Regions from separate parts of the Mesorhizobium sp. M0047 genome, predicted to be linked through region 1. Evidence: predicted binding sites of a transcription regulator. Region 1 holds the regulator's gene; the other holds the start of a gene.
What was found. The regulator HrcA, encoded in region 1, represses chaperone genes, less so after heat shock. The targets are predictions, from matches to a motif close to GTTAGCACTCNCNNNNNGNGAGTGCTAAC.
Positions count from the first base shown of each region.

Region 2: a site for HrcA is predicted at 3,779-3,807, ahead of NKJ89_RS10240 (co-chaperone GroES). Genes of this name have one in related genera too.

Region 1 covers NZ_JAMYUW010000062.1:3,288-10,438, forward strand. The annotation lists gene NKJ89_RS33365 (2-hydroxyacid dehydrogenase) at 1-765, shown strand, start outside; gene cysK (cysteine synthase A) at 913-1,893, opposite strand; partial or broken gene NKJ89_RS33375 (LysE family translocator) at 2,110-2,726, opposite strand; gene NKJ89_RS33380 (PQQ-dependent sugar dehydrogenase) at 2,932-4,281, opposite strand; gene NKJ89_RS33385 (hypothetical protein) at 4,397-4,594, opposite strand; gene hrcA (heat-inducible transcriptional repressor HrcA) at 4,685-5,767, opposite strand; gene rph (ribonuclease PH) at 5,948-6,664, shown strand; gene NKJ89_RS33400 (VOC family protein) at 6,848-7,151, shown strand, end outside.
Region 2 covers NZ_JAMYUW010000008.1:127,266-134,416, forward strand. The annotation lists gene NKJ89_RS10220 (AraC family transcriptional regulator) at 1-252, opposite strand, end outside; gene NKJ89_RS10225 (DUF982 domain-containing protein) at 534-1,253, opposite strand; gene NKJ89_RS10230 (hypothetical protein) at 1,329-1,553, opposite strand; gene groL (chaperonin GroEL) at 1,620-3,251, opposite strand; gene NKJ89_RS10240 (co-chaperone GroES) at 3,309-3,623, opposite strand; gene NKJ89_RS10245 (hypothetical protein) at 3,974-4,318, shown strand; gene NKJ89_RS10250 (usg protein) at 4,342-4,620, shown strand; gene NKJ89_RS10255 (hypothetical protein) at 4,957-5,847, shown strand; gene NKJ89_RS10260 (transporter substrate-binding domain-containing protein) at 5,969-7,057, opposite strand.

The DNA of each region.
Region 1 (7,151 bases):
GACGCCATGACGGGGCTAAGCGCCGTTGTCTATTTGGGGGCCGGTGTCGAGGGTATTGACCTTCAGAGCTTTCCCAAGGGTGTTCCGCTCATCAGGCTCGCAACGCGTGAGCAGGCGTCGGAAGTGGTGCAGTACATCGTCCTTCGGGTTCTCTGCCAGCAGCGGCATGTTGCAGAATACATGAGTCTGCAAGCCCGCAAATCCTGGAATCCGCTCGCGCCTCGGAAGATCTCCGAGACAAAAATTGTTGTGCTGGGTGCGGGCCGGATCGGTGGCTGGGCCGCAAAGCTGTTTGCGGACTTGGGCTACGACACGGCAGTCTGGTCTCGTCATCAAAAGACGCTTCCCGGTATACATAGTTACTTTGGCCGCGCCCAGCTTGCGGACGCACTCACAAATCGGGACTACGTTATCTGCTCACTTCCCCTGACTGGTGACACTCGTGGGATACTGAACTCCATTGCCTTTAGAAAAATGAAGCGAGGTGCCTACCTTGTGAATGTCGGCAGGGGCGCGCATGTCAACGAAGCCGACCTGATCCGCGCGCTCGATGAAGGTCAGCTTTCTGGTGCTTGTCTTGACGTGTTTGAGCGTGAACCCCTGGAGGCTTCATCGCCGTTGTGGACTCATCCCAGGGTGATCATCACACCTCATGTTGCGAGCTTCTGGGTGGATTCTGGAATCGACCAGGCCGCCGATCTTTGCGGTCAAGTCGCAAGAGGAGAGCCTCTGTCCAACAAAATCGACCTCGAACGGGGTTATTGAATCGAAGTCTTTACCCACTTTAGCAGGTTCCGATCTTCACGAAGCGCGGACATCAGCGCCCGCGGCGCCCGGCAAATGCATAGGTCTCCGAATCACTCTGGCCTCTGACAAAAGCGGCGCCGAAGGTCAACGTCCCTTCACCTTCGGCTAAGCCCCCAACCCCTCGAACAAAATCGTCGACAGATAGCGCTCGGCGAAGGACGGGATCACCACGACCAGGTTCTTGCCCTTGTTTTCCGGCCGCGAGCCGACGACGATGGCCGCCTGCAGGGCGGCGCCCGACGAGATGCCGACCGGTACGCCTTCGAGGCGGGCGACGAGGCGGGCATTTGCGACCGAATCCTCGTTCGATACCCTGACGATCTCGTCATAGATCGTCGTGTCGAGGATTTTGGGCGCAAAGCCGGCGCCGATCCCCTGGATCTTGTGGGGGCCAGGCTGGCCACCCGACAGAACCGGTGAGGAGTCCGGCTCGACTGCGACGACATGCACCGAGGGCTTTCGCTTCTTCAGCACCTGGCCGACGCCGGTGATGGTGCCGCCGGTGCCGATGCCGGCGACGAAGATATCGACCTCGCCATGCGTATCGTTCCAGATTTCCTCGGCCGTCGTCGTGCGATGGATTTCCGGGTTGGCGGGGTTCTCGAACTGCTGCGGAATGATTGCGTTGGGGATCGTCGCGGCCAGTTCGTCGGCCTTGGCGATGGCGCCTTTCATGCCTTTCGGACCCTCGGTCAGCACCAGCTCGGCGCCGAGCAGCGCCAGCATCTTCCGGCGCTCGATCGACATCGTTTCCGGCATCGTCAGGATGAGCTTGTAGCCCTTGGCGGCAGCGGCGAAGGCAAGCGCGATGCCGGTATTGCCCGACGTCGGTTCGATCAACGTGGTCTTGCCGGGAGAAATCTTGCCGGAAGCCTCCAGCGCCTCGATCATCGCCACGCCGATGCGGTCCTTGACCGAGGCGATCGGATTGAAGAATTCGAGCTTGGCGATCAGGTTGGCGACGATGCCCTTTTCCCGAGCGAACTTGTCGAGCCGCACCAGGGGCGTGTCGCCGATCGTATCGGTGATGGAATCGTAGACGCGGCCGCGACCGGGTAAACGGGCAGAGGTGACGGGCTTGTTCATTGGTTTCGCTCCCAGAATTTTCAGGCAAGGGGAATTTCAGGCAAGTGGGGAATTTCAGGCAAGTGGAATTCAAGCCGCCAAGATAGGGCCTTTGGCCGTGCAAGATAGACTGTCGGCTGAAAATATCCGAGTGGGACCTGTGTCGAAAACATCGCCCTCTCGGAAAAGCATTTCCCGCAAAGGCCTGTTTGCGAAATGGTTTGGCCGAAAAGCCCTCTATTGCCGGGCGGCAATCGCTGCAGCGGCGCCGACCATGAAGCCGGCGGCGGTGCGGTTCAGCGCCTTGAGCGCGCGCGGCGACTTCAGGAACCAGCGCGCCTTGGCCGCCAGCGCCAGATACGGCACCAGCACCACCAGAAGTACGACGACCGTCAGCGCAACGAGAATGCTGTAATCGGTAAGTGTGATGGTCTTCAGGTCGACGATGGTCGGCGTGATCGCGAGGTAGAAGATCATCGTCTTCGGATTGCCGAGCGTGACGGTCAGGCCGGCGGCAAAGCTCGACAGTAGCCCACCCTTGCCCTTTTTCGCTTCGACTGTCTCGGGCGTGATGCCGCTGTTCCAGAAGCGCCAGCCGAGAAAGGCCAGGTAGGCGACACCGAGCCATTTGATAGCCAGGAAAATACGCCGAAGGTCTGCGCGACGAAGGCGAGACCCAGCACCACGGCGGTCAGGTAGGTGAGATCGCCAGCCATCAGCCCAAAGGACATCGCCAACGACGAGCGGAAGCCGGAGCCGAGCGCACGCGCAACGAGCGCGGTGACGCCGGGACCAGGGATGGCGGCGGCGATGCCGAGCGCCGCACTGTAGGCGAGGAATCCGGTGAGCGTCATGGCTGCGGCCTCAAATCAGAACGCCTTGTCGCATAGAATGGACCAGGATTGAATTCCCTGGGATCGGAATCCATTGCACCAGATGTCGCTGCAACACGCAGAGAAGGCGCCCTCATCCGGCCGCTTCGCGGTCACCGTCTCCGCCGGGGAGAAGAGCCTGGCGCCGCCGTTGGCAATCCGGGTGAGGGGTTTGTGTCAAGATTGCTCAGGAGCGATCGCCGTCATGGGTGACGCGCCAGATGGTGCCGTTGCCGTCCTCGGTCACGATCAGCGCGCCGTCGTTCGCCACCGCCACGCCGACCGGCCGACCCCAGACCTCGCCGTTGGAGACGACGAAGCCGGTGATGAAATCCTCGTATTCGCCGGTCGGCTTGCCGTCCCTGAACAGCAATCTCACCACCTTGTAGCCGGTCCTGTTGCCACGGTTCCATGAACCATGCAGCGCGACGAAGGCGTCGCCCCTGTATTCGGCCGGAAAGGTCTTCCCTTCGTAGAAGGCGATGTTGAGCGGCGCCGAATGCGCCTGCATCAGCACGTCGGGAATATCAGCCTTGCCGGCAAGATCGGGGCGCTCGCCGTTGTGACGCGGATCCTCGTTGTTGCCGATATAGTACCAGGGCCAGCCATAGAAGGCTCCGTCCTTGACCGCGGTCGCATATTCCGGCGGCACATTGTCGCCGAGCCCATCGCTCTCGTTGACGACGCACCACAGCGCGCCGGTCGCCGGCTGCACGGCCATGCCCGAACAGTTGCGCAGACCCGTGGCGACGATGCGTCCGTTCTTGCCGTCGGGATCGAAGGCCAGCACAGCCGCGCGGCCATCCTCGGGACCCCACGCAGCGCCGAGCGGCTGCGACGTCGCCCAGGCGCCGAGGCCGCCCTTCGGTTCTTTGCCCATATGCTGCGCGGCATTCGAACCCGAGCCGACCGATAGATAAAGCGTCTTGCCGTCCGGAGAGAAAGCGATGTCGCGGGTCCAGTGATGACTTGAAGGGATGTTGTCGACGATGGTCTCCGGGTCGCCGGCGGCCTTCAGATCGCCGCTGTGATAAGCAAAGCGCACAATGCCGTCGCTGTTGGCGACATAGACCCATTGCGGGTCGTTGCCCGGTGGATAGAAAGCAATGCCATAGGGCTGGTTGAGATTGCGGGCAAAGATGCCGTGCTGCGCCGGCTTCGCGCTACCGTCGGCCAGGCGGTAGACGCGGATCTGGTTGGCTTCGCTGTCGGCGACGAACAGGTCGCCGTTCGGCGCGACGCGGACGACGCGCGGATTGTCGATGCCCGACGCGATCAGCTCGGCCGAAAAGCCCGGCGGCAGTTTCGGCTTGGCATCTGCCGGCCTTTCGGCAAGGCCGGCGCTGTTGGAGGCGGATTTGGTGACGTCGGGTTTTGGCAGATCGTTCGGCTTGATCAGGCGGCGCACACCGGGCCTGTCGGCACGCCAGTCGCCGAAGGCGGCGGCACCTTTCAATACGGGCTCCGCTTGCTGTGCGAATGCAGCGGCGGCGAGAAACACCGCAGCGGAGAGAGCCAGCCCAGCCAATCGGATCATTCAATCCTCCAAACCTGGTCACATAGTGAACGGCTGCAAAGGGGGCAAACGAGCGGTTTCGTCCGTTGTTCCGCGGCACACGATCAGTTGAAGTGAAAGCGGAGGTTTTTTAGCCTCAGGTCCCAGCGGCGTAGAAATCGTCATCGAGACGCTTTTCCAGCGCGACGAGATCGGCCGGCAGCGGCAGGCCCATGGCGCGCATTTCCCGCAGTTTTTCGCGCAACTGCTCCTGGATCTCGTGCTGGTCTTCCGGCTGGTTGACCATCTCCTCGAGCAGCAGGCTGATCCGGGCCTTGAATTCTTCGAGCGCCATTGTTTTTCTCCTCAGCTGCTTGTTCTTTGTTTTTTGAGTCTAAGGTGTTGAGATTCAGGTCAGGCCGGCATCACCTGAACATCAATACGCTTAGCGCAGCATGCGGGAAATCAGCTGCGCCGTATAGTCGACCATCGGCACGATGCGGGCATAGTTGAGCCGGGTCGGGCCGATGACCCCAAGCGCACCGACGACGCGGGCGTCCTTGTCGCGATAGGGCGCGACCACCAGCGACGAGCCCGACAGCGAGAACAGCTTGTTTTCCGAGCCGATGAAGATGCGCACGCCCGATCCTTCCTCGGCGAGGTCGAGCAGCTGGATCAGTCCGTCCTGCGTCTCCATGTCCTCGAACAGGTGCCGCAACAGTTCGATATCGGCCTGGGCGGTGACGTTCTCGAGCAGATTGGCGCGGCCGCTCACGATGAGCCGTGCCGGCAGGCCGCTGTCCGCGCCGGCCCACACCGCGAGCCCCTTCTCGACGAGGTCCTGCGACAGCGTGTCGAGGGCGGCCCTGGTCTCTTCCTTGATGCGGGCGATCTCGACCCGCGCCTCCGCCAGCGTGCGGCCGCGGATATGAGCGTTGAGGAAGTTCGAGGCCTCGTGCAGTTGCGAGACGGTGATGCCGGCGGGCAGCTCGACGACACGGTTTTCGACGTCGCCATTCTGCGACACCAGCACCGCCAGCGCCTTGGTCGGCTCAAGCTGGATGAATTCGATGTGCTTCAGCGCCACTTCGTTCTTGGCGGCAAGCACCAGGCCGGCACCGCGCGACATGCCCGACAGCATCTGGCTGGCCTCGGTCAGCATGTGTTCCAGCGTCGCGCCCGAGCCGGATGCCCGCACCTGCGCCTCGATGGCGCGGCGCTCCTCGTCGGACAGATCGCCAAGCTCCATGAAGGCGTCGACGAAGAAGCGCAGGCCGGCCTGCGTCGGCAACCGGCCGGCCGAGATGTGCGGCGCGTAGATGAGGCCGAGATGCTCGAGATCGCTCATCACGTTGCGGATGGTGGCCGGCGACAGCGAAGACGGCAGGATGCGCGACAGGCTGCGTGATCCCACGGGTTCGCCGTCCTTGAGGTAGGAATCGACGATGCGCCGGAAGATATCGCGCGAGCGCATGTCCAATGATTGAAGCGCGGGCGCCTGCGAACTTGGATCGACTGCCTTGGTCATTGCGGCCAAAAACCTCCGGCCCAAAGATATAGACTTCGCTACGGCCCGCGCAACCCGGTGTCTGTGTCAGATCGCCCCGGTGTCTGTGTCGGATCGTCAGGCCATTTTCCTTTGCGCCATGCGTCCCATGCGGCTACAAGCCGGCCAAGATTCCCGAAAAATGACAAGAAAGCAGCCTGAATGCGCCCCTCCAAACGCCAATTCGACGAAATGCGCGCCATCTCCTTCGAGCGCGGCGTCTCCAAGCACGCCGAAGGCTCATGCCTGGTGAAGTTCGGCGACACGCATGTCCTGTGCACGGCCAGCCTGGAGGAAAAAGTGCCGGGCTGGATGCGCAATTCCGGCAAGGGCTGGGTGACGGCGGAATACGGCATGCTGCCGCGCTCGACCGGCGAGCGCATGCGCCGCGAGGCTTCCGCCGGCAAGCAGGGCGGCCGCACCCTGGAGATCCAGCGGCTGATCGGCCGTTCCTTGCGCGCCGTGGTCGATTTGCAAGCGCTGGGCGAGCAACAGATCACCGTCGACTGCGACGTCATCCAGGCCGATGGCGGCACCCGCACCGCCTCGATCACCGGCGGTTGGGTGGCGCTCTACGACTGCTTGCGCTGGATGGAAGCCCGCCAGATGGCCAGCGTCGCCAAGGTGCTGAAGGACCACGTCGCCGCGATCTCCTGCGGCATCCATGACGGCCAGCCGGTTATCGACCTCGACTATATCGAGGACTCGGCGGCCGGCACCGATGCCAATTTCGTCATGACCGGCAAGGGCGGCATCGTCGAGATCCAGGGAACCGCCGAAGGCGAGCCTTTTTCGGAAGGGCAGTTCGCGGAATTAATGGGCTTGGCCAAGAAGGGCATTCAGCGCCTGGTCAGTTTGCAGCAGATGGCGGTGGCTTAGTTCTCAAATGCCGAGCTTGAGCGCCCCCCTCTGGCCTGCCGGCCATCTCCCCCTCAAGGGGGGAGATCGGCTATCCCGCTGGTTTGCGCCACCTTCCGGCGGCGTGAGATGTGCGGAGGCGCCAAAGCTGCCAATCTCCCCACTTGAGGGGGAGATGGCCGGCAGGCCAGAGGGGGGCGCCTCGTGACGCCCTCCGCCATCCTGGAATCTGCTCTCTACGTCACCGACCTCGTCGCCGCGGAAACCTTCTACACCGGCGTCCTGGGCCTCACCCTCTTCGGCAAAGTCGATGGCCGCCACCTGTTCTTCCGCTGCGGGCCGGGCGTATTGCTCGTCTTCAATGCCGAGGCAACCAAAATCCCGCCGGCGCCCGACGCCAGGCTGCCGGTGCCGCCACATGGCGCTGTCGGCGAAGGCCATCTCTGCTTTGCGGCGACCGCTGACGAGATCGTGCGCTGGAAAGCGCGTCTCGAGGCGAAAAACATAG
Region 2 (7,151 bases), on a different contig from region 1:
CGGCACAGTTTCGCCCGGCGGTACGTCGCTAACCCAGTTGTGCGGCAGATTGGGGCCGGTGAGCACTAGATTGCCCGGCTCGAACTCGCCGATAAAGTCGCCGACGAAGTAGCGGCCGGTGGTGGCGACAACCAGGTGGATCTCGTATTCAGGATGGAAGTGCCAACGCACGGTGCGGAAGGGATAGCCGTGAGCCCACGCCTTGAACGACTCACCGCGTCTGATCTGGACGACTTCCAAGTCCGGATTCATGCCCGTTCCTCCCGGCACCGGTCCAGTCATGCGACCAGTTACAGCGCCCTCTCCGCAGGCCGCGTATGCCGCTCTCTGCAGTGATCAAAGCTTAGGCGGCAATCCCTGCCGCCGCCACCACGGTCTGTCCATCTGACCGATACTTTTTTGACGTTTTTGTGGTCAAAGAGAACGGCTGTCGGGAAAGATGGCTCCGGCTGCAAAGCGCCAAGGAACCCGGAGCCCATGGTTGGGCGGTTTCTTCGAACCATTGGCAACGCCCGAGCGGCCATGCGTCGTCGTCAGCTCACCTCGTGCAGCGCACCATTCGCTACCGCTGCCGGCGGCGACGCCATATCCGGCACAAGTATGTCGTTGCGGCGCGCGAAGGTGACCAGGGTGGCCCGCACCGTCTCCGCATCGATCTCACCGGCGATGCCGGCCCTGCAAGCGTTGAGCGCGACGGCATGGGCGCCATTGCGGCTGGCGGCCGGCCAATCCTGCAGCAGGGCATAGGCTTCCATCACGCTGTCGATCTTCCTCGGAAAACCCACTCCGACCAGAAGGGTGACCGGTTCCTTGAACTGCCCATGATTCATGGCTCGTGCCTCCTCTCGATTGTGCAGGACCTGCGGCGGACCGAAGACCGAAGAGCGCTGCCCGCCGGGGCTAGGGTGGGTGGGGCTGGACGTCTTGTATCGAGGATTGAATAGCCGTTTCGGTGCCGCCGATCGCGCCCGGATCGCCGCCCAGTTCGGTCCTGGCAAGCTCGATCCGGTCAGTTCGAGCTTGGCCGGCCCGACACTGGCCGCGCCGAGCGACGGAACGCATCGGCCCGGCGCCGGCAGCGCCCTGTGCGCCTTCACCAGCGCCTCCAGCCAAGCGACGACGGCAGGCGGAGACGGATTGCGGCCATCAAGCCAGGATGCGACCTCGCTTTGCGGACGGCCAAGTTCGGCCGCCAGGTCGCCCGCCTCCCATCTCAGTATTTTCAGGCATTCACGCAACCGGCCCGCAATCACATCTCCACCTCCACAACAGCAAATGTTTTCCGTCGCATGCAACAGGACGAAGATCGCTAAACAGCGCTCGCCAGTTCAGCCGCCGGCGGACGCCTTGGCAGCGGCCGACACCTGCTGCGCGGCAAGGAACATCAGCGTCGACGCCGCGGTACGCCGGTTCCAGCCGGCGGCTTCGGCCATGTCGAGCAGCCCCGCCAGCAGCGGCTGCAGTGCGCTCCTGCATTCAGTCTCGTAGGCCAGGAATTCCTTTGCCTGATGCGTCGGCGCCGGTACGGCTCCGAGGCCAGCCATTGCATCCATGTATACCTCCACTTTTTTCCGACTGATGCCCGCTCCCCGTGGGGAGCGGGCGGATTGGCCGCGACCTCAGAAGTCCATACCGGCGCCGGCCGGCATGGCCGGGGTGGCGGCTTCCTTCTTCGGCTTCTCGGCTACCATCGCTTCGGTCGTCACGAGCAGGCCGGCGACTGATGCCGCGTCCTGAAGAGCTGCGCGTACCACTTTCGCCGGGTCGATCACGCCCTGGCTGTAGAGATCGCCGAATTCGTTGGTCTGGGCGTTCCAACCCCAGCCGAACTCGTTCCTCTCGCGCAGCTTGCCGACGATGATCGACCCCTCCGCGCCTGCATTCTCGGCGATCTGGCGGACCGGCGTTTCTATGGCGCGGCGAACGATCTCGACCCCGGTTCGCTGGTCCGCATTGTCGGTCTGCACAGCATCTAGCGCCTTGGCGGCCCTCAGCAACGCGACGCCGCCGCCGGGCAGCACGCCCTCCTCCACCGCAGCGCGGGTCGCGTGCAGTGCGTCGTCGACGCGATCCTTGCGCTCCTTGACCTCGACCTCGGTCGAGCCGCCGACCCGGATCACCGCGACGCCGCCGGCGAGCTTGGCCAGCCGCTCCTGCAGCTTCTCGCGGTCGTAGTCGGAAGTGGTCTCCTCGATCTGAGCCTTGATCTGGGCAATGCGGCCCTGGATCTCTTCCTTGCGCCCGACACCATCGACAATGGTGGTGTTCTCCTTCTCGATCACCACCTTCTTGGCGCGACCAAGCATCTGCAGCGTGACATTCTCCAGCTTGATGCCGAGATCCTCGCTGATCGCGGTGCCGCCGGTGAGAATGGCGATGTCTTCCAGCATGGCCTTGCGGCGGTCGCCGAAGCCTGGCGCCTTGACGGCCGCGACCTTCAGGCCGCCGCGCAGCTTGTTGACGACCAGCGTCGCCAGCGCCTCGCCCTCGACGTCCTCGGCGATGATCAGCAGCGGCTTGGAAGACTGCACCGCGGCTTCGAGCACGGGCAGCATCGCCTGCAGGTTGGAGAGCTTCTTCTCGTGGATCAGCACATAGGGCTCCTCGAGCTCCACGCGCATCTTGTCCTGGTTGGTGATGAAATAGGGCGAGAGATAGCCGCGGTCGAACTGCATGCCTTCGACAACTTCGAGTTCAGTCTCGGCGGTCTTGGCTTCCTCGACCGTGATCACCCCTTCATTGCCGACCTTTTCCATCGCCTGGGCGAGGAAGCGGCCGATCTCGGCATCGCCATTGGCCGAGATGGTGCCGACCTGCGCGATTTCGTCGTTCCTGGTCACGTTGCGGGCATTGGCCTTCAGCTCGGCGACGATCGCGTCGACCGCCTTGTCGATGCCGCGCTTCAAATCCATCGGGTTCATGCCGGCGGCAACGGCCTTCGCGCCTTCCTGGACGATGGCCTGCGCCAGAACGGTCGCCGTCGTGGTGCCGTCGCCGGCAATGTCGCTGGTCTTGGAGGCCACCTCACGCACCATCTGCGCGCCCATGTTCTCGAACTTGTCCTCAAGCTCGATCTCCTTGGCGACAGTGACGCCGTCCTTGGTGATGCGCGGCGCGCCGAATGACTTGTCGATGACGACGTTGCGCCCCTTGGGGCCGAGTGTCACCTTCACCGCGTTGGCGAGGATGTCGACGCCGCGCAGCATCTTCTCGCGCGCTTCGGTATGGAATTTCACCTCTTTGGCAGCCATTGGATCACTCCTTCATCTAGGCAGCATTCGTTGACCGGTTGGATCTGGAAGAAGCCGTCATGCAGCCTTCTTCACTTGCTCGGCCTGCTCGATCACGCCCATCACGTCGCTTTCCTTCATGATGAGCAAATCCTGGCCGTCGAGCCGGATCTCGGTGCCCGACCATTTGCCGAACAGGATGCGGTCGCCGACCTTGACGTCGAGTTCGGTCAGCTTGCCGCTGTCGTCGCGCGCGCCGGGACCCGTGGCGAGCACCTCGCCTTCCTGCGGCTTTTCCTTGGCGGTGTCAGGAATGATGATGCCGCCCGCCGTCTTTTCCTCGGCTTCGACGCGGCGGACCAGAATACGGTCATGCAATGGACGGAACGCCATTTCGTTCTCCTTTTGGACAAACAAATTTCTACGGCTCCTCCGCGCCGGACCGACCATATCGGACCGGCACGGGGACGCTGCGACCCTTTGCAGCATCGCGCGCGCATATCGAGCTAGTTTGCCGGTTTGCGGTTTCAAGAGCCCGGCCAAAAAAATTTGGCACTCGGGCACTGCGAGTGCCAAAAGCCTGTTAACGCAGGCTTATTCCGCGAGGACGCCCTTATTCCGCGAGGACGGGCCGCCGCTTGAATCTTCCGCCACCACCCAACAAATTATCTCCCCGCCGGCGCCATCGCGGGCGCCGGAACCGCTTACCCTCCTAAGGAGTTGTTCGCAGACGGAGCATATCGATGGAACGACAGACTTATTCACCGATCACTTCCACCCCGGCCGCCGAAACATCCGACCACGCGTTTGACCGCCTGCTCCAGCCGGCCAGCCACTTCAACCATCCCGAAGAGGTGCTGAGCGACGACACGCTCGACCTGTGGGAAAAGCGTGCCATCCTGTCTTCCTGGGCGTCGGATGCCTGCGCCGTCTATTCCATGCCGGCACTGCGCCAACCGCCGGGCGCCAGCCAACCAGTGTCGTTCGACCAGATCATGGACGCGCTGTTCAAGCTCGACGGCGACGCCTCGGCGCCACCTCATGAGCCCGGCGAGTTCCCTCATCTCTTCGACAGGCTGGGCGCCTGATATCCGACAGAAAGGAGAAACGAATGGTCGCAAGCGTCAGCAAGGAATTCCGCCTCCAGATGGAAGGCTATGGCCTGACCACGGCAGAGATTCACTATCGCCTGCCCGACCATCCGAGCTTGCTTCAGCTCTATGTCTGGCAGGACTACGACCTTGCCCCCGACTTTCCCGAACTCCACGGGTTTTTATCCTACTGGGAGCGCGAACTCGAGGGTCCGCTGCATTCGGTTCGGGTGGCCCACCACCGGCTGATCCGGCCTTCGGAATGGCGAGCCATCGACGGCATCATCGCCATCCAGTAAGCGATTCGCACGGCTCGAGCGCCGCGCTCACCGGGAGCCGATAAACGACCTCAGCATCGCCGCGCGAGCGTCCCGGCCCGAGGCTTCGCTCTATGCTCAGATCACTTGGATTATCGACAGCCAATGACTGAGCATGGCGTGGCCAAGGAATCGGCTTCAAAGATTCGTCGCCTTCATGACTTAAGCAACTACAAGTTACTGATGAATTATATTGGACAAGCGATTTTGGTGGCGGGATAACTATTTTTTCCCGGCACTCCACTTCAACCATTGCTTAACTGCCGTGCTTCATTCTGTGTATTGCACCCAAGGCATGTGAAATTCAAGGATCGCTCGATGCAGATCACCTCGGACCTCACCTTCACCATACAGAAGCTGATGTCGGCCAGAAGCGGTTTTGCCGGCGCCGGCCAGCCGACCTTGGTCAAAGCGGGCACAGCGCTGCGGACCGAGGACCCGGTCATTCGTCCGGGCGCGACCGGCAACGAGGACGGCATCGAATACGATCCGTTCAGCGGCTTCGGCCAGACCTCCAAGACCGATGTGCCGGCGACTTCGTCCATCGGAGCGGCTTCTACGACTATGGCGGACGACCCCTATATGCTGGCCGGCAAGGCCAATTATGGCGAACTCTATGCCGAGTATACGCGCTTCATTATCTCGATGGTCGAGGCGGACCGCCGGCACGAAGACTCCACCGTTGCCCGCTATTTCATCCCTGCCGGCGAGACGCGGGAAACGGTGATGGCAATGGACGAGCATGACTATATTTGGGCTGTCGAGGACGAGATGGGGGCCGCCGCCGACCGCAGCCCGCAGGCGCAGGCGTACAAGGCGATCAGCAACCAAAGCCTTAGCTACGCCGACGCAAGCAGGATGACTTCCGATTCATTGTTCAGCCTGCAGAAGGCATTGCCGGCTCTGAACGCGGCGTTGGCGCGCATCAGTCCCGAGGTCGTTGAGGCGCGTCTGCAAAGTATCGGCGACGACCCGAAGCGCCAACGTCTCGCACAACAGATTGCCAAGAACGATATTCTCTCCGCCAAGATCGACCTACGCTACGTCGACAGGATCATCAAAGGTATCGAGAGTGGCTTCAACAAGATTGATGGCGATATCCTGGTGAAGAATGACCAAGGCCAGTACCATCTTGGTGATTTCTCGATCTCGTTCAAGGGCGAGACGATGCTGACCTCCAAGGACACATTCAAAGCGTTCACGGGCTGAGTCGCGGCGCCCGTCGCCTCGGCGTGAAATCTCCATGGGCCTTGGCCGCAAGCCGAAATAGTCGGTTTCGGTTGAGCGATGGGGCGGGAGCCAAATCTCACCGCCGATTGACACCCAAACATCATTGAGCAGACCCAAAATACTTGGTCCGCAGATCATCGATCTCGCCCGCATCATGAGCGCCAAGCACTTCTATCGTCAGGGGGCGGGTCAGGAGGCTCTGTCGCGGAAGCGCGAAGCCGTACTTGTCAGGTTCGAACAGTGGCCCTACCACCTTCACCGGTAGACCGGGGTGGGTATAGGCGTGGTATTCGAGAACGGGGGCATCGGCGATGATTGCAGCGACGTCGCCATTCACAAGACCCTCGACGGCGCGATCGAGCCCAGCGTAGGTGAGGGTTTGCAGCCCCTGTTGCCGAGCAAAATCCTCCTCGACGGTGCCCGTCAGCACACCGACCGGCCTGTCGGTCAGATCGGCGAGGCCATTGATCTTGTTTGTGAGAGAAAGGGTGGTCATCACGCTCGTCACCGACGAGGTGACATAGGCAAGGACAGCGATACCACAGGCCAGCCATAGCCCCTGCCAGATACGGCCGACCCAGCCGAACAGGTTCTTTCGCGAAGGCGACTTGCCGGATGTCGCGACAGACATCACCGTATAGAAGCTCTCGGCAAAGCCGTCGCGCCACCGCTTGGGAAAAGCCTCGTCGAACTGGCGATCGAAGAAGGTGAGCAGGACCGTGACAGCCAGGATGATCAAGGCGATCCAGGCATAGGCTTTCAGGAAGCCGGCATCGCTAAGACCCGCGATCAGGTTGCCGAAGCCCTTTCCCTGATCCGTGCTGATCATGATCCGCATGCCGCCGTCGAACCAGGGCTGGGTGAAGTCGAGCAGTTCGGCGCGGGATTGATTGATCGTCAAATTTGTGACCGCTACGTCGACTTTGCCGGAAGCGGTCGCCACAACCAGATCGCGAATGGTGTCGAACTGGACGTAGCGATACTGGCGGCCGAGTTTAGCCGCGAGGCCCTCCCAAAGATTGATCGCCATGCCGGTGAACTGCCCCTTATCTTTCATGACGAAGGGAGGGTTGACAAAGAGGCCGACGTTCAAGGGCTCGGAAGGCTGTTGCGCCTCGGCTGCAACTTGCGGCCACAACAACATCAGGAACAGAATGAAGGAGCCGGCTAGCCTGCACCAGGTCCGCATGGCAATCCTTTCCTTGTTGGCATCTCAACCCGGTCGAGGAAGGCAAGGGAATTTCGCCAGAAACCGGAAAGCCTGGCGCGTCCATGGAAGAGCG